2 regions of the Pseudoalteromonas sp. SCSIO 43095 genome follow, and region 2 is predicted to be linked to the other one. Evidence: riboswitches for the same ligand, from Rfam matches in the RefSeq annotation. Region 2 holds a riboswitch; the other holds the start of a gene.
The links. A riboswitch is a leader RNA that binds a small molecule or an ion and turns the genes downstream of it on or off. The one in region 2 is predicted to bind lysine.
Positions count from the first base shown of each region.

Region 1 (9,329 bases), 1.1 Mb from region 2:
TCTTTTTTAGTTTGCGCAATAAAAAAGCCCTTGTTGAATTGGTGGACGTGTTTAACATGACCCCATTAGTGCATACATCGTCGCGTATTCCAGCAACCCAGGGTTGTACCACGTGGGTGGCACCTATGAGCTTTCATCCTGTTAATAAAAACGCAGTTATTTGTTTTGATTTAACCCAAAACCCACAGGTATTACTTGATTTAAATGTAGAAGAGCTACGCAAGCGTTTATACACCAAACGTATAGATTTAGCAGAGGGTGATTTACCCGTAGGTTTAAAATTGGTGCATTTAAACAAGTGCCCTATTTTAGCGCCAGCTAAAACGCTACTGCCTGAAAACGCTGCTCGCTTGGGTATTGACCGCGAGCAATGCTTGGCTAATTTAGCCATTTTAAAAGCCAATACTGAGCTTCGCGATAAAGTCACTGAGGTATTTAATGAGCAAGGCGATTACAGCGCCACTACAAATGTAGATTATTTACTTTATGATGGCTTTACTAGCCATGCTGATAAAGCTAAATTTGCGATTATTCGTGATGCAAAACCTGAAGACTTGGCAAGTTTAAAGCTTGAATTTGAAGACCCTAAATTCAATACTTTACTATTTAGATACCGCGCCCGTAACTGGCCACAAACGCTAAACCAGCAAGAGCTTGATCAATGGCGTCAATATTGCCAAAGCAAGTTAATGCATGGCGAAGATCAACCCTCAATCAGCGCGCAAGATTTTATGATCACTCTTGAAAACCTAGCGCATGAACATGACGACAGCGAAAAAAATCTTACAATTTTAAAAGCGCTGTATAACTACGCGCAAAGCATGTAATTTGCTTTAGTGTATATAACCCATGAAAAACGCGACACTTTAGCAAAAAGTGTCGCGTTTTTTGTTACTAGGTAAAAAACCAAAAACCTATCTCAACAAGAGAGGTGAATGAGAAAACATAAAACCAACATTCATTTTTTATGTGTATCACTTTCTCTAAAAGCGCAGCGCCTCTTAGCCTCTTTGTGAACAGTTTACTTTTACCAATTACATTACTTTTTATGCAGTGCTTCAATACGCGCTAGTAAACTTGAGGTATCGTACCTGCCGCCGCCAAGTGCCTGCACATCGGCGTAGTATTGATCGACCGTTGCAGTCATTGGCAGCGTTGCACCGTTATTTTTAGCTTCATCGAGTGCAATACCTAAATCTTTACGCATCCAATCTACAGCAAAACCAAATTCGTACTCGCCTGCCCACATTGTTTTGTAGCGGTTTTCCATTTGCCACGAACCAGCTGCGCCTTTAGAAATGGTTTCTATTACTTTTTCGCCATCAAGCCCTGCTTGTTTAGCAAAATGTAAGCCTTCAGCTAACCCTTGCACTACACCAGCAATACAAATTTGGTTGACCATTTTACATAATTGCCCTGAGCCAACTTCCCCTAATAACTGGCTAAAACGGCTAAACGCCGCCATGATAGGTTGTGCTTTAGCAAATACCGTTTCGTTGCCACCGGCCATAACGGTTAACACCCCGTTTTCAGCACCTGCTTGACCGCCTGATACTGGCGCATCAATAAAGTCGATATGCTGTAAAGCCGCTTTTGCCGCAACTTCACGCGCTACCTCAGCAGAAGTAGTTGTGTGATCGATTAAAATCGTGTTTTTTTCCATACCAGCTAAAACGCCATCATCGCCGTATACCACTGACCGTAAGTCGTCGTCATTGCCAACACACATAAATACCATATCGGCACCACTTGCAGCTTCACGCGGAGTAGGTGCAAAACTACCGTTAAAATCTTCAACCCATTTTTGTGCTTTAGCTGCTGTGCGGTTATAAACACATACGCTATGCCCCGCTTTTGCTAGATGCCCCGCCATTGGGTAACCCATTACGCCTAAACCTATAAATGCAATTTTAACTGACATAAAAATGACCTATTTAACTGATAACTTAGAAACATAAGCTCGATTATGTCAATCGGCCGCAAAAAAAGCGAATGAAAGTCTTTTAAAATTTCCCTCATACGGAAATTAGGTAGGTAATCTATGGATAGTATTTATCAATTTAACGCACCACTTTGTAATAACGATGATTTTTCTTTGAGTCAGCTAAAAGGAAAAGCGGTTCTTATTGTTAATACCGCCAGTAAATGTCATTTTTCTGCGCAATTATGCGCGCTAGAAAAGCTATATCAACAATACAAAAACGATGGGTTTACTATTTTAGCCTTTCCGTGTAATCAATTTGATAAAAATGAGCCATTAGAGGGAATGGCCATTAAAGACTATTATCAAAAACATTTTTCAATTAATTTTGAGGTGTTTAATAAGGTCATGGTAAATGGCCCAGATACGCATCCACTGTTTAGTTATTTAAAATCTCATACAAGGGGTATTGCACAAAACCGAGCAATAAAATGGAACTTCACTAAGTTTTTAGTTAATGCACAAGGGCAGCTGGTTGCTCGCTATGCACCGCGAACTAAACCGGAGTCATTACATAATGTAATAACAAGCTGCTTAGAATCAGTGCCCGTTATAAAACCGACGACCGCTCGTTTAGGAGTCCGTTCGGCTGTATTAAAATAATCCTGTCGTAATTAAAACAACAAGAGTGAAGCATCTATAGTAAGAATAGTTTATGGTAATAAAATAATTGATTACTTGGAGCTAGTTAATGGATATTGCTTTTTTTAGTGCTCAGAAATATGAGCGCCCTTTTTTTGAGCAAAGTTTAAATGGCTTTTCTAACATCACTATTACTTATTTTGAGCAAAGTTTATCGGCGCAGACGGCAATATTAGCTAAAAACTTTGACGCTGTGTGCGTATTTGTCAACGATTCTGTTGATAAAGCGGTAATTGAGCAACTTGCCACATTGGGTGTTAGCGCTATTTTATTACGCTGTGCGGGGTTTAATAACGTTGACTTGCCCGTTGCCAAACAGCATAACTTAAGCGTATTACGCGTACCCGCCTACAGCCCTGAGGCAGTCGCGGAGCATTGTGTTGCCCTTATGCTTACCCTCAGCCGTAAAACACACAAAGCTTATAACCGCGTACGCGAAGACAACTTTGATTTAAATGGCTTACTTGGGTTTAACTTACATAACAAGACCATAGGTATTATAGGCTGCGGTAAAATAGGCTTGGCACTGTGTAACATTTTAAATGGTTTTGGCGCTAACGTTTTAGTGTGTGACCCTTTTGCAAAACCAGGCAATTACACTATTACCGATTTAAATACCCTACTTGCCCAAAGCGATATAATTTCACTGCACTGCCCGCTGAGCGAAGATACGCATCATTTAATCGATGACGTTGCATTTAATAAAATGAAAACCGGGGTCATGCTCATTAATACTTCGCGCGGTGCGCTGGTAAACAGCCAAGCGTGTATTAAAGCACTTAAATCACAAAAACTGGGGTATTTAGGGCTTGATGTGTACGAACAAGAATCAGAGCTGTTTTTTAAAAACCACAGTGAAGAAATAAATCAAGACGATATATTTTCTCGCTTAGTGAGTTTTAGAAACGTGTTAATAACAGGGCATCAAGGCTTTTTTACTCAAGAAGCTCTAACCGAAATCGCTAATATAACATTACAAAATGCAAACGAGCTTGCTCAAGGGCAAACGCTAACCAATCAAGTATTGTAATATCAAGTCATTTAAACTGTAAAAAGCGAACTTTCGGGTGACTCCCAATAGTTCACTTTTTAAAACGGCATTTTTAAATTCGCGTTTAAAAGTTTTTAACCAAACGCTACATTTACAAATACTAAGGTCATAAGTATAGGACACACAAAGCGAATATATTGTGCAAACCAATAGTGCGGCCCACTACTTGCCTTGTGCAGCTTATTACCACGTTGCCATAGCCAGCCTACCGTTATAAAGTAAAATAGCCCCATTAACGGCAATTGGTATTGGGTAAATACCATAATCACTAAACCAAACAACCAATCAAAGTTTAAAATAATGGTACTGGCACAAATAAGCACAACAGCACTGACTGCCCATGTTGCTTTGGTTCTATCTACACTGTGGTTTTCAACCAAAAATGCCACAGGGATCTCAGTTGACGAAATAGTTGAGGTAACTGAAGCTATCGACATCAATACAAAAAATAATAAGCCAACCAATAAACCAATTTCACCCATAGTGCCAAATAGCTCAGGTAATATGGCAAAAATAAGTTGTCCCTCACCAATTAATTTACCGTTATTAAATACTTCAACGCCATTGTACTGGGCAACATAAATAGCCGGAATTATTAATAAGCCCGCCAAAAACGCCACGCTGGTATCAAGTAGCGCAACACTTGCGGTTAATTTTGGTAAGTTAGCTCCGGGTTTTAAATATGAGCCGTAAATCATCATACAGCCTACCCCAAGCGACAACGAAAAGAACGCTTGCCCCATTGCGGCAATAATTAAATCAGGGTCGAGTATTTTGCTAAAGTCAGGCACTAAATAGGCAGCAAACCCTTCGCTTGCGCCATCTAACGTTGCAATATAAATAATAAGCCCAATGAGGAGAACAAGTAAAAGCGGCATTAAACGGCGTGACCAGGTTTCTATTCCCGACTTCACCCCTTTTAAAATAATACTGGCGGTTAGAATAAGCATAAGCGGCGTAAAAATAAAATTACGTAACATAGAGTCACTATGTAAAAACTCACTCAAGCTCTGCAAGCCAAAAAAGCTACTTATAGGCTCTATAGCGTAGGAAAGCATCCAACCGGCCACAATTGAGTAAAAACTTAACATAACGATGGCACCGGCAAGGCCAATATAGCCTGCTGCGGCTCCCACTTTAGGGGCGTGATCTTGCCATGCTTGGCCTAGTGCTTTAACAGGGTTAGCTTGGGCTTTGTAACCTAAATACAGCTCGGTGTACAAAGCAGGTAACGCCAGCAAAAAAATAACGATAAAGTAAACCAGTAAAAATGCGCCGCCACCATGATTAGCAGCCTGCGTAGGAAAACCCCATATATTACCTAAGCCTACCGCTGCACCGGCTGCTGCCAATACAAAACCTAGTCGACTTTGAAAACCATCACGCACTTGTGCCATACACCTACAAATCTGTTATTATTTTAACGAATGCGAATTAAACCATATTTAAGAGCGACTGAGTAATAAAAATGTACTTAGCGCTCACAACAACTAACAACCGCTCACAAACTATCCAGCTTTGGGTAATAAATATGTAATCGGTCGTCATTTATAACGAGCAATGATGAGTGTAACTTACTTTGAAAACCAGCTAGCAGTCACGCCCGCTTTAGCAAATAACAGCCATTGCATTGCGTTGCTTAACGCGACCACCCTCAATGTGGGTGAATTTGATTTACCCCACTATTTAAGCCCTTTTGAGCTCAATGTTATTAATCGGCGTAAAACCCCACAAGCTAAACAAGAATATTTAGCCACACGTTTAGTGCTTAAATACCTAGTAAAAACCGCTTGTTCTTCTTACGCATCATTAAAGCTGTGTGATATTAGTTCTGAATTTAACCCCGATAACAGTAAATTAGAATTACATATTAAAAATACAACAGGCGTGATCAGTTGCTGTATTTCTCATTCTCATGGTTTTGTAGGTGCAGCGTTAAATGTAGCATCAACTCAATTTGGCTTTGATATTGAAAAAATTAATTTAAAGCGCCCTTTTAATAAACTCGCTAAACACTTTTACCATCCAGCCGAAGTGAGCTTAATAATCGATTCAGATAACATAACAACTCAAGCACATCATTTTTTTAGGATTTGGACATTAAAAGAAGCGCTGGCTAAAGCCACCAGCCGCCCCATTGCTCAATTATTAAGCCCTAATGTGTTTAACGAACTTAATAACACTCAGCTTACAGCTTGTAGCAATACCGTGGTTGGAGCACATAACGACATGTTTGATATTAGCGTTGTGGCAAAAAAAAGCACCGACTGGCGGTGCTCAATAATAACTATTAACGATTTACGCAGCGCAATCACTTTCTAGTAATCGACTATGAATCGCTTGAACCACAGCATCAGACTCGCTTTGCTCAACTAAAAAGCACAAGTTATGTTTACTTGCACCATGGCAAATGAGTCGAATATTAAAATCACTTAACACTTTCATTAAATTCATTTCATGTTGGCGCAAAACAATTTCAGAGCCAATTAACGCTACCAGCGTTAAATTGTTTTCAACCGATACATGGCAAAATTCAGCAAGCTTATCTAAACATGCTTGATCAAGCTCTGGACGTGATGCATTAGGCGCATTATCAAGGGTAATTGCTACACTAATTTCAGAGGTGGTGACCAAATCTACCGAAATATTGCACTCACTTAAAATAGTAAATATACGCGCTAAAAAGCCACTGGCTAATAACATTTCTGGGCTTTTAAGGGTTAATAATATTTGATTTTTACGTTGCGTTACCGCACGAATACCAGGTAGCTGCGATTTTTCACGTTCAATCCACGTACCGCCAAGTTCTGGCTCTGTGCTTGAGCCAACAAACACATTAATATGGCTGCGACTGGCAGGCAAAATTGTAGCTGGGTGCAGCACTTTAGCGCCAAAGGTCGCCATTTCTGCTGCTTCATCAAAACTTAAACGCGCAATAGGAGTGGCTTTTACACACAAACGAGGATCGGTGCTAAAAATACCCACTACGTCAGTCCAAATATGCACACTTTTAGCGTTAATAGCCTCAGCAAGCAGTGCAGCACTATAATCTGAGCCACCTCGACCGAGCGTGGTCGTTAAATTGTTTGCATCGCTACCAATAAACCCTTGGGTTACAATAACGCTATCATCAAGCAGCGGAATTAAATGTGTTTTAGCGGCTTGCGCTGTGGCGCCCACATTTGGTGTTGCTTTACCAAATTGGCTATCGGTTTTAAGCACCTGGCGCACATCAAAACGAGTGGCATTTAAACCCTTTAACCTTAGTACTTGGGTAAATAAGTACGACGATAAACGCTCGCCAAAGCTAAGTAGCTCATCGAACTGCTGCTCAGTATTGAGTGTTTGTGCCGCCAACGTTTGAAATGCATCAAGCGTTTGATTAAACCCAAGGGCTAAATCATCATCTAACGACAGGTCATTTAAAATAGCCTGCTGAATCGCAAGTACACCATCAATATGCTGTTGGCGTTTAGCGGCTTCAATACCCGCTTTGCAAAGCTCCACTAAATGATTGGTCACTCCGGCACTGGCGCTTACTGCAACAATACGTACATTTTTATCGTTTACGATAATTTCGCTACAACGGCTCATCGCCTCAAAGTTAGCAACGCTGGTGCCACCAAATTTGGCAACAATGTAATCTGATTTTGTGCACTGTGAACTTTGTGGCACTGATTGGGTAGTCATTTCGTCTCCTTTCGCGGCATCCAAACCGCAATAAAACAAGAAGAACTTGGCAGGAAATAAAGATAAGAAAAATCTACTGCCAGAAGCTCTCCACCTAAATTGGTGACAGTTTTGAGGATTCAGCCCCATAAACCGAAAAACAATAGTAACGACCCATTATTTTCCTCGGCGAGTACTTCCCTCCTTAATGGTCGCAGGCTGTCGTTGCCTCACATTAAGTACCTAAGTATCGCACCTCTTCTGAATGTATTATTAACCTGTGGCTAATAAAACAAAACCGCACTAAGAGTGCGGCTTTGAAAGTTATCGTTTAGACGTCTAGCTGTCAAGTCGTTTTACACTAAAATCAAATAAAACTACCCATTAAGTAAGAGCCCGCATAACCAAAGGTGTAACACAGTAATAAATACAGCGATAAGCGAAGGTAACTTGCAAACGTCAGCTCTTTTACCTTACTCATGGCTATAATACCGGCTGCCGAGCCAATGATTAGCATAGAGCCACCTACACCGGTTGCATACGTAAACGACAACCAATGCTGTTGACTCATTACAATGTCGGCTTTTAATAACGCTGCCGTTAGTGGCACGTTATCAACACCTGCAGATAAAATACCCATTAAGTAGTTTGCGTACTCTGGCGCCATTACCGTATACAAATTAGTAAATTGGCTCAGTACCCCAACTTCTTTTAACGCACCAACAAGCAGTAACACACCCACGAAAAACAATAAGGTGTCGTACTCTATGTCGCGTATAAAGTCGATCATATCTTTGTTGATGTCTTTTTTGCGCATTAAAAATTGCGCGACTAAAAACATAATAGATAAACCCAATAAAAAAGTAAGCAGAGGCGGTACACTGTATAAAACACTCAATGTAAGCGTAGCAATAACCGTAGTGAAGAAAATAACCGCAATGGTTATGTCGGTTTTTTCAATACGTTTAAATTTAGTTTTTTTAAACTCGAGTTGCTTATTCATGCCAATTGATAACAAAGTAGCGAGTAATAATACACTTAGTAACGCAGGCACAATTAACAGTAATAAATTGCTAATTGATACTTTACCATCAAGGAAAATCATAAGTGTGGTTACATCACCCGTGATAAGTGATACACCACCGGAGTTTACAGCAAATACAATAAGCGTGGCGTACTTAACTAACTTTTTGGCTTCAAGCTTTAATGACATAATCACTGCCAGTGATATTAGCGTGGCCGTAACGTTGTCTGAAATAGATGAAAATAAAAACGCAAAACACCCCACCAAAAACATCAGCTTACGCTCACTAATGCTGGTTGGCATAATCCGGTTCACAACATTTTCGATAAGTCCTTTAGAGTTTAAATAGGCAACAAAGGTCATTGCGGCCATTAAAAACAGCCATAAAGAAGCAATTTCTAAAATATTGTGGTCTAGGAGGGTTTGAATCGTTTCGGGGCTTTGCCCATTAAGAGGAAAAATAAAGGAGATAATCCAACAAAGTGTACCAAAAAATAATGTCGTTTTTGCTTTGTTTACGTGGATCACATCCTCAATAACGATAAGCAAAAATGCAATCGCTATCAGCGTCAGGATAATCGAGGAAACCATGATATTAAACAACCTTCGGGGTTAAGTAAAAATTGAAACCATGTAAAAAATATACCCACAAACTCTATGTGCCTATATTCGGCGCGGATACTATCACTAAGCGGGTGTAAAAACTATTATTAAATCGTCGCAAAAACGAATACCATATAAGTTCGAGAAATATAAAATAACGAATACTAGGAAGTTGCAACGCCTTATGATCCCAGCTAAAAAGCTACTTAATACCCTAAATGAACACTGGGGTGTATTAGAGCTATTATTTAAGCGCTTTAAAATGGCCGACTTTAGTATTAAAGATCTTCAAAATGCCATTAAGCAAAAGCAACCCACGTGGAATAATGAGCGTATTTATAAAGAAACCAACCGGTTAT
Region 1 covers NZ_CP087995.1:1,150,188-1,159,516, reverse strand. The annotation lists gene sbcB (exodeoxyribonuclease I) at 1-827, shown strand, start outside; gene LOC50_RS05545 (NAD(P)-dependent oxidoreductase) at 1,040-1,921, opposite strand; gene LOC50_RS05540 (glutathione peroxidase) at 2,042-2,584, shown strand; gene LOC50_RS05535 (2-hydroxyacid dehydrogenase) at 2,673-3,653, shown strand; gene LOC50_RS05530 (sodium-dependent transporter) at 3,749-5,071, opposite strand; gene LOC50_RS05525 (4'-phosphopantetheinyl transferase family protein) at 5,238-5,996, shown strand; gene lysC (lysine-sensitive aspartokinase 3) at 5,973-7,364, opposite strand; lysine riboswitch at 7,440-7,612, opposite strand; gene nhaD (sodium:proton antiporter NhaD) at 7,711-8,958, opposite strand; gene LOC50_RS05510 (MksB family condensin complex protein) at 9,155-9,329, shown strand, end outside.
Region 1: it holds a riboswitch for lysine, as region 2 does, so the genes downstream of both, lysC (lysine-sensitive aspartokinase 3) here and dapA (4-hydroxy-tetrahydrodipicolinate synthase) in region 2, are expected to answer to the same signal.

Region 2 (9,329 bases):
TGTTTGATAAAAGCATGAATCAAATAAAAATCGCGGGGCGTCTAATTCACTAAATAAATCTAAAATGACCCAGTCCATCTGCTCTGCTGATTTTAAAATTGTTTGCGCATCCTCGCAATGAATCTGTTGTTGTTCACTGGGGGCAAAAAATTGTTGATAACAGTCAATAATATGGGGGCTTTTCTCTACTGAAGTAACCTGTACTTGAGGATACTGCTCTAATAAGTAATTACGAATGGCACCGCCACCTAACCCCAGTTCGAGTACTTTTTTAGGCGCAGGTAGCTGTTGCCAAGCCGTTGCTAAATAAGCAAGGTGCGGAAACAGCAATGCATGTGGTTTTGCTTTTAAAATAACAGACTGCAAGGTGTTATTAATGAGTAGCCAGCGAAGTTGTTGATACTCTCTTACTTGTATGTGCTCACCATGCTGATTATGCCAATAAAGTAACTGGCCTAGCGATGAACTATGCTCAATAAAATGTTGGCTGATCAGGCCACTACTGCAATGGATATATTTATTCATGCTATTGAGCATAAACCAGCAGAGGTAAATCGCAACGGCTTTTGTCATTAATTTTTTACAGCTGTTTTCTCAGCACCAAAGTCTTATTTGCAGTTTTACCCAGATCGAGTATGGTGTTTTTCACAAAATGCACAGCGTAATATTTTACATTTTTAATTTATGGAGTATGTATGTTTCAAGTGAGCACCCCACAAAGTAGTGAAGACTGGCAAGCCTATTACCAATTACGCTGGCAGGTTTTACGTGCCCCATGGGGCGAACCTCGGGGCTCTGAGCAAGACGATTTAGAGCAAGAGGCTGAGCATCGCTTCATTAAAAATAAAGCGGGTGAAGTATTGGGTGTGGCTCGTTTGCACTTTAATAATCAGCAACAAGCTCAAGTACGTTATATGGCGGTTGCAGAGGGTAACCGTAATCAACATATTGGTAGCCGTTTACTACATGAGCTAGAAAAAATAGCGTGGAATCAAGATGCTGATGAATTAGTGTTGTTTGCTCGTGAACGTGCTCTGGAATTTTATCAGCGCCATGGCTATGAAAATAAAGAAAAAGCACATTTGGCTTATGGTGATGTACAGCATTACAAAATGGTTAAGCTCAAACCGAGTGAGCCAGGTTGGTTTCGCCACCCCAATTGGACTCAAGTACTGCAAAACACATGGCGTGAATCAATCCCTATTAGTGATGCTATGGGAATAAAAGTAGAAAGTTACACAGATTGGCAATTTACTACTCGTGCAGATTTAAATGCTAACTTAAACTTACACAACACCATGTTTGCGGGCTCTATTTATAGCCTAGCTACATTAACGGGTTGGGGAGCAACGTATTTAGCATTAAAAGAAGCCGGACTTGAGGGCAATATAGTGTTAGCCGATGCTAATATTAAATATTTAAAACCACTGAATACCGACCCTAAAGGCTGTGTTGATATTCAAACCTGTAAAGGTAACTTAAATGAGTTACAAGAGGCGGGTAAGGCGAGCTATTTAGTACCAGTAACCATTTTTGATGGTGACCAAGTAGTTGCCCAGTTTGAAGGGCAGTTTGTAGTTAAAAAGTGATAAAATAAACGAAAAAGCCAAGCGAGTTGCTTGGCTTTTTTTATAAGCGTTTTTTACAGTAAATCTGTCAGTAATATACCCACACCAAAGCGTTCAATATCGGCGTTATAGTCTATTAAACTTTCACCATAACCATTAAAGTACTGTGCATAGCCGCGTACTCTTCCCCATAGAGGGAATGACCAATCAAGCTGAATTGCCCCGCGGTTATCTGAATTTAAATTATTACGAGTCATAAAACTAAATTCATGATCGTGAAAGCGATACGCGCCACCAAATTCAAAGTAACCCATGTATTTATAGATATCAGGGTTATCGTCACCTCGTGCATCTAACGGCGCAGGCTTTTTGTTTTCAGGAATGCGATACCAAGGTTTAAAGCTAAATACAAAGCCGTCTTTTTCCCAAATGAAATCGGCATAAATGCGATTCCAAGAACGCGAGTTTGGCTGACTACGACCATTAGATTGGTGCGAAATACCAATGGCTATTGCCATTTCATCGCCCCATAAAACGTTTTCAGGGTCTAAGTAATTAATCCAAAATACTTCTGGCTCGTAGTTGGTTTCACGAAAAGGAGAGGAAATATCGTCGTTATATACTTGCCAGTATGACTGCAAAGTAAAGCCAAAAAATATAGCTTGGTCTGAGTCGGCAAACTCATCATACAAAGGCACTTTAATTGATAGCTGATATTTAGCTTCTAAGTTATCAAGTGGGTCGCCATCTTTTTTATCGGTTAACTCTGCAAATCCATCAAACGGGCGAGTGTTTGGGTTCGACATATAAGAAACAGGTAAAATATAATTACGTCTATGCGGGGTAATTACATTACGATTTTTTTTACCAACCGCTTCACGGGCTTGGCGTTTGTCGATAGCCGTTAGCTGCTTGCTTTCTTCAACGGCAGAACACTTTTTACGTAATTGATCGAGGGTTTGCTTACCGTCTCCACCGATCACTTCATTTAAAATACATTGCTTTACCAGCTCAAGTTCATTGTTTTGCTCGTTATTCGCTGTTTCTTCAGCAACAACGGTTGTGCTGAGTAATGTAGAAAGTAGTATCCAATGGCGCCAACTCATTATAATTCCTTTGTAAGTGAGGGAAGTCAGTATTTTGCTAATTATAGCGCCTTTTTAACACATAAACGGTGAATTTGTCCTGAACTTTAATACTTTAAAAAGAAAAGCGACCTAAGTCGCTTTTACTGTGTAACTAGTTATTTACTAGCTAACTCTCACGCAATGAGAAGGGGTGAGCTAAAGCTCAAAGACGTTGGTAAAAAATTTATACAGTTCGGTACCTTGATTCACACTCGCTGAGGCAAAATGCAATATCGCAATTGCATCGAGATCAAAGCTTAGAGTTTGCAGCGGTTGTTCGCTTAAATAGCGCTCCATTCGCAGTATTTTAGCAATGGGTTCTCCAGCTTTAACATGCCCGCCAAGAGGTGCTAGGTATTCGACCATGCCACCCATGGGGGCGTAATAAGCGATATAATCATTTAGTTGGCAGCCATATCTTGTCATCAATTTTGGCTTGTAGGGGGCATCAACAAATACTTGCTTATGATTTAAATAACTTAAAATACTATTGGCATCGTCTAGTGCCGCGCTTAAATCGATTTTTTCTTGGCTGCCAAGCTCTACCGTAAAGGCTTCAACTTGCACGTTAAATTCACGCCCTTGCTGAGCAAGTTGCTCACTAAGCTGCCACCATGGACAAAAGCTTGCTTCATCCATTGCGCCATCAAAGTCATTAGGAATAACCAGCACATGGGGAATATTAAAGTAACGCGCGCTATCGGTCGCATACTCAGGGCAATATAAGTGCTGACTAGAAATAGGGCCGGTGTGTAAATCTAAAACTATATCTGCTTGATGCGCCAATTTTTGTAAGTTTAGCGCAATCCGTTTCCCCGTTGTTAAACGATAATCAGGGCCGTTGAGTTGTTGCTCAACGTCATTAATTAACGCGGCTTTAAAGGCTGTTTTCAGAATCTTATCATCGGCATCGCTGAACTGCTTTGCAAACTGTGATGCAAGTTTATTATTGCAGTGATACATGCGATTCCAATTAGTCCCCGTAATGGGATCGAATCGGCCAAGGGTAAATTCCCCCGACTTTTGATTACAGCCAATGGGGTTAGCGTAAGGAACTAAGGTAATATCACCTTTTAAATTAAGTGCTTTTAGTTGCTCAAGTAATTGGTAAATTACCGCGTTGCCTTGCACTTCTGCGCCATGCATATTAGCTTGTATATACACACTTGGGCCGGTGCCATCGCCTTTTAAACGATACACAGGAATAGTCAGTGGTAGTCCGTTTGCGACTTCGCCAACTACAATGTTTTCTTGGCTTATAGCTGTGGTGTTATTCATCTTTTTTACCTCAAGTAGTGGCTTGCATCTTCTGCTTGTCGCACGCAACTCAATACGCCATTGTGTATAACATATTCACCGGCCAGCTCATGACATAAAAAGTACGGCATACTTTCGGTAAAACCGTAGGCACCGCATTGACTAAATACTAACCAGTCTTGCTCATTTAAATCACTGGGTAATTGGTGCTCTCCTAAGCAATCAAGTGCAGTACATAAGGGGCCGTATAGGCTCATTGCTTGATTTGCTGCGTTTGAATCTCGTAATAAACGCGCAGGGAAATCTTGACTGGTGACCGCAGGGCGCAATAAATGATTAATGCCGCCGCTCATAATCACCTGTTGTTGGCCGTAATTTAGTTTGCGCTCAACAACAGGTGTGGCGTAGTGGCCGCATTCGCCTACAGCGTAGCGACCTAGTTCCATCCACAGCTCAGTAACCCCCGCATCGCATTTAATTTTTGCAAGCGCCTCTATGAGTGCATCCCAACTTAGAGTGGGCGTATCAAGCGTATAGGGAATACCTAAACCACCACCTAAATCCAGCACCTTGAGGTTAATATTTAAATCCTCAGCAAGTTGCCTTAACGGCGTAATCATTTGTGTCCACAGTTCAGCAAGTTTGTCGCTGCTAAGCATGTTGCCCCACTGAAAAATATGCAGACCGTCAAAATTAAGTGCACAGTAGTCACTGGTATTTAGCGCCTGCCACTCGTCGCACCCCAAGCCAAATGGAGTAAGACTATCGCCCCCTAGCGGGTTTTTATCACCCTCGGGCCAGCGTAATTGAACGCGCAGCAAAACCTGCAACTGGCACTGCTGGGCATTGGCTTGTTCGTTTAACCAACGCACCTGATTGAGACTTTCTGCCACAAAGGTGCGTACGCCACGCGCAATAAAGTGCTTAATTTGTTTAGGGCTTTTTGCAGGCCCCGTGTTGAGCACGCGTTCACTGTTAATTCCTTGAGCAAGGACTTGCTCAAGCTCGCCTTTACTTGCAACATCAAAGTTAAAACCAGCGTTATTTAAGCGTTGGATCACGCTAGATAACGGGTTCGCTTTAACTGCATACCAGAGTTTTACCTCGGTTTGTGCTACTAAACGCGTTAAATGTGTGTTTAGTGAATCAAGATCATAAACAAAAAAGGGCGTATCAAGCTCAGTTGATAGCTTATCAATAGCGCTTTTAACGGGCGTGCTCAAAAAGGTCATTAACGTAAAACCTCTTCAAGCAATAATGACGCGTCACTTTGCTCGTCACGGTATTTAACAATTAACGCACACGACATGCTTAAGCCTTGCTCACGCGCCCAATCGTTTGACGCAGGGCGAGATCCAGGGATCACAATTGCGTATTCAGGGATTGCTTCGCCTTTATCAAGCTGGCGCTCATTTACGCAGTCATAAACAGGGATGGTTGCAGATAAGCGAACACCTGGAGCAAGTACCGCGCCTTTTTTAACTACCACGCCTTCAACAATCACACAGCCTGCACCAATAAAGGCATCATCTTCAATAACCACAGGGCTGGCACCAATGGGCTCAAGTACCCCTCCTAATTGTACCGCTGCGCTTAAATGCACATTTTTACCTACTTGAGCACACGACCCTACGAGCGCGTGGCTATCTACCATAGTGCCCTCGTCAATAAATGCACCAATATTTACGTACGCAGGTGGCATAATAATAGTGCCTTTGGCAACATGTGCACCACGGCGCACACTTGAACCACCGGGTACCATGCGAACGCCTGCTGTGGCTTCAAAGCTTTGCGGCGCTAAGTTATGTTTATCAACAAAACCGCCAGCAAACTCGGTGTTTTGACCGTTTTTAAAGGCTTCTAAAATGCCTTGCTTTACTTCTACGTTAGCGTGCCATTGGCCGTTTTCGTCTTGTGTTGCTGCGCGAACCGCGCCCGTTTCTAAATTATTTAATAGTTCTAACCAGTTCATTATAAAAACCTGTATTTAATGCCAAGATAAAATGGTGTTGTTTGCCGATGAAATGTCATTGGTGTGTGTCAGCTCAAGGTGTGTTAAAGGTGGGCGTAAATACGGACTGCTAATACGGCCTTGTAAATGCATTAACACTTTGACTGGGATAGGGTTGGCTACTGAGAATAAGCTATTGATAGCACTAGACCACTGGACAAAAAGATTAGGGTGTTGGCCGCTTAAACTGCGCTTTACAAACTCATGGGTTTGCACTGGCCATGCATTGGCTGCAACCGACACTAAACCTTTTGCACCTGCTTGGGCAAAATAAGGCATGAGGGCATCATCACCACTAAAAATAGCTAAATCAGGCGCCGCTTTTCGAAAGGCTTCAAATTGAGAGATAGAGCCACTGGCTTCTTTCAGTGCCCATAAATTTTTATGATGTTTGAGGTTTTCAATAGTCGCAATGGGAATGCTTACGGCGCTTCGTCCTGGTACGTTATAAAGCATACAAGGATGAGAACTGGCATCGAGTAAGCTTTCAAACCAATGCGTTTGCCCCACTGCACCGGGTTTGGCGTACAAAGGCGAGCCAAGTAAAAAACCATGAATAGGCAGTTGGTTGCAGTAGTTAACCCATTCAAGCTGCTGCTTTAAGTTACTACCACCGACTGCGACCATAAGCGGGACGCTCGGCTGTAATTGGCAGACATGCTCTACGATGGCTTGCTGCTCTTTTAGGGTCAGGGCTAACCCTTCGCCAGTGCTACCAAGTAATAAAATGCCGTTGTTAGCGGCTTCTTGTTCGGCCACCAAGGTGTCTAAGGTTGCGTAATCAACTAGGCCATTTTGATCAAATGGGGTGATCAGCGCAGTCCATAAATGGAAATTGTTAATATTGAAGTTGTTGATCATCTCTCACGAACTTATAGGGCATTCGTCGAGTTTTTGGCGGGTATTTAGGATGCCTGACTCTTTGAATGTGTTTATAATTCGAAGAGCGAATGGGCTTAAATAATAGGGCGCACGGCCTTATTATACTAAGACCAGAAGCTCTCCACCAAATATGTTATTGGTGACAGTCGCTAGGATTCAACCTAGTCGCCCGAAGTAATCTTTCACAAAAAAGTGTTACCTCTCGGCGTTAATTCCCCTCACGTATGCTCATTGGAGTTTGCGCTCCTAACATACGCTACCTGAATAACGCACCTCTTCTAGCCCTTTGTACTCGCTACTTGAAAAGCCAGTTAGCAAATACAATGTAATAGGGTAAGTGTGGCGATTAAACCATTTTAGCCGTCTAGGTGTCAAGTGACTAAATTCAGATTGATTCACCCTGATTGACTGTTATTACGTATTGGCTGCTTTTCTCGTACACTAACCTCACAGTAGAAGTAAGGTATTAAGCAGATGGAAAAATTTAGCGATATTTATAAGCGAGCAGTGGAGCGAAAGGGCTCTGAAAAAATGCTTAAGTTGTTACTCGCAAAACCTTTATCAACAAAGCAACTCAGCACATTAAGTGATGATGATTGGCTAGAAGAATTTACTCGCAAGGTATTTCAAAGTGGTTTTTATTGGTCGGTGATCAATAGTAAATGGGCAGGATTTAGAGAGGTTTTTTGGGATTTTAATGTTGAAAAGTTACTGATGATGCCACCGGATATGCTTGAGCAAAAAGCCAGTGATGAGCGGATTGTACGCAACTATAAAAAAGTAAAAACTATTACTGAAAATGCATATATGATCCACGAAGTTGCGCAGCAGCATGGTAGTTTTAGTCAGTTTATAGCTAATTGGCCAAGTGAAGATATTATTGGTTTGTGGGCATATTTGAAAAAACAGGGTGCGCGTTTAGGGGGCAATACCGGTCCTTATGCTTTGCGTGCATTAGGGAAAGACACCTTTTTATTATCCCGAGACGTAGAGAGCTATTTACGTGCGCACAAAATTATAGATGGCGGCTTACAAACCAAAAAATCATTAAATGCCGCGCAAGCTTTTTTTAATGAACTGCAGCAGCAAAGCGGTTTAAGTATGCAAGAGCTAAGCTTAATTGTCGCTTATGGTGTCGGCGACAACCGAGTAGGAATAAGCCAACAACAATAGGATTAATCATGAAATTAGTGCCAAGGTATACCAATATTGGTGACGGCTTTGCTATTAGCGATCATCCGGCTAAAGTGGCAGCGCCACAGTTATTGTTATGGAATGAGCCCCTAGCTAAGCAATTTAATATACAGGTGAGTGCCGATTCACGAGCAAATATATTCAGCGGTAATGAACCCCAAGCGATTTCTGCAGTGGCACTGGGATATTCTGGTCATCAGTTTGGTCACTTTTCACCGCGACTAGGGGATGGTAGGGCGCATTTGCTCGGTGCGATTAGCGATGATAAAAATCAGCTTTGGGATCTGCAATTAAAAGGCGCTGGTGCTACGCCATTTTCGCGCGGAGGCGATGGCCGCTGTGCATTAGGTCCAGCTATTCGTGAGTACGTAATGAGCGAAGCTATGCACGCGCTTGGCATTCCAACAACGCGTTGTTTAGCCGTGGTTGGCAGTGGCGAAACCGTTTATCGCAACCCACCTCAACCAGGTGCTATTGTAACCCGACTCGCCAGCAGTCATATACGGGTGGGCTCGTTTCAATATTTAGCCACTCAAGGTGACGTTACTAGCCTAAAAAACTTAGCCGACTTAGCCATTCAAAGACACTATCCCGAGATTAACAGCACTGGTGCTCAGCGTTATTTAGATTTTTTAGCTGCAGTGATCGCCAACCAAGTCAAATTAGTCGTAAGTTGGATGAGGGTGGGGTTTATTCATGGTGTTATGAACACCGATAACACCTTAATTAGTGGTGAAACCATAGATTACGGCCCATGTGCCATGATGAACCAGTTTGATTTTGATACCGTGTTTAGCTCTATTGATAAACAAGGGCGTTATGCGTTTGGTAATCAGCCAAACATGGCAAGTTGGAACTGTGCCCGCTTAGCAGAGAGTCTAATGGCGCTGATCAGTGATGATGACGAGCAAGCGGTGGCATTGATGACGCCTTTAATTGAGGGCTTTTCAACGCAATTTAACCAACAATTTAGCGCTATGTGGGCGCAAAAGTTAGGGTTAACAGTCGCGGATGATAAAGATAATAAGTTGGTGGGAGAGTTACTAGGGTTATTAAAACAACACCAGCTTGATTATACCAATACTTTTAATGCGTTAACTGAATCGTTAACTGGACAAGCGCAAATACCATCAGCACTTGTATCGTGGGCACAGCAATGGCAAACACGAACTAACGAGCATAGTTATAATATAATGCGACAGGCAAATCCAAGTGTGATTCCCCGTAATCATATTATTGAAGATATTATTACTCAGTACACTACGCATGGGGATAGTGAGCTACTCAGTC
Region 2 covers NZ_CP087995.1:51,956-61,284, forward strand. The annotation lists gene LOC50_RS00300 (spermidine synthase) at 1-573, opposite strand, end outside; gene LOC50_RS00305 (bifunctional GNAT family N-acetyltransferase/hotdog fold thioesterase) at 696-1,589, shown strand; gene LOC50_RS00310 (phospholipase A) at 1,643-2,674, opposite strand; gene LOC50_RS00315 (succinylglutamate desuccinylase/aspartoacylase family protein) at 2,852-3,973, opposite strand; gene LOC50_RS00320 (PLP-dependent decarboxylase) at 3,979-5,184, opposite strand; gene LOC50_RS00325 (2,3,4,5-tetrahydropyridine-2,6-dicarboxylate N-succinyltransferase) at 5,184-5,924, opposite strand; gene dapA (4-hydroxy-tetrahydrodipicolinate synthase) at 5,940-6,824, opposite strand; lysine riboswitch at 6,952-7,131, opposite strand; gene LOC50_RS00335 (DNA-3-methyladenine glycosylase I) at 7,320-8,018, shown strand; gene LOC50_RS00340 (protein adenylyltransferase SelO) at 8,027-9,329, shown strand, end outside.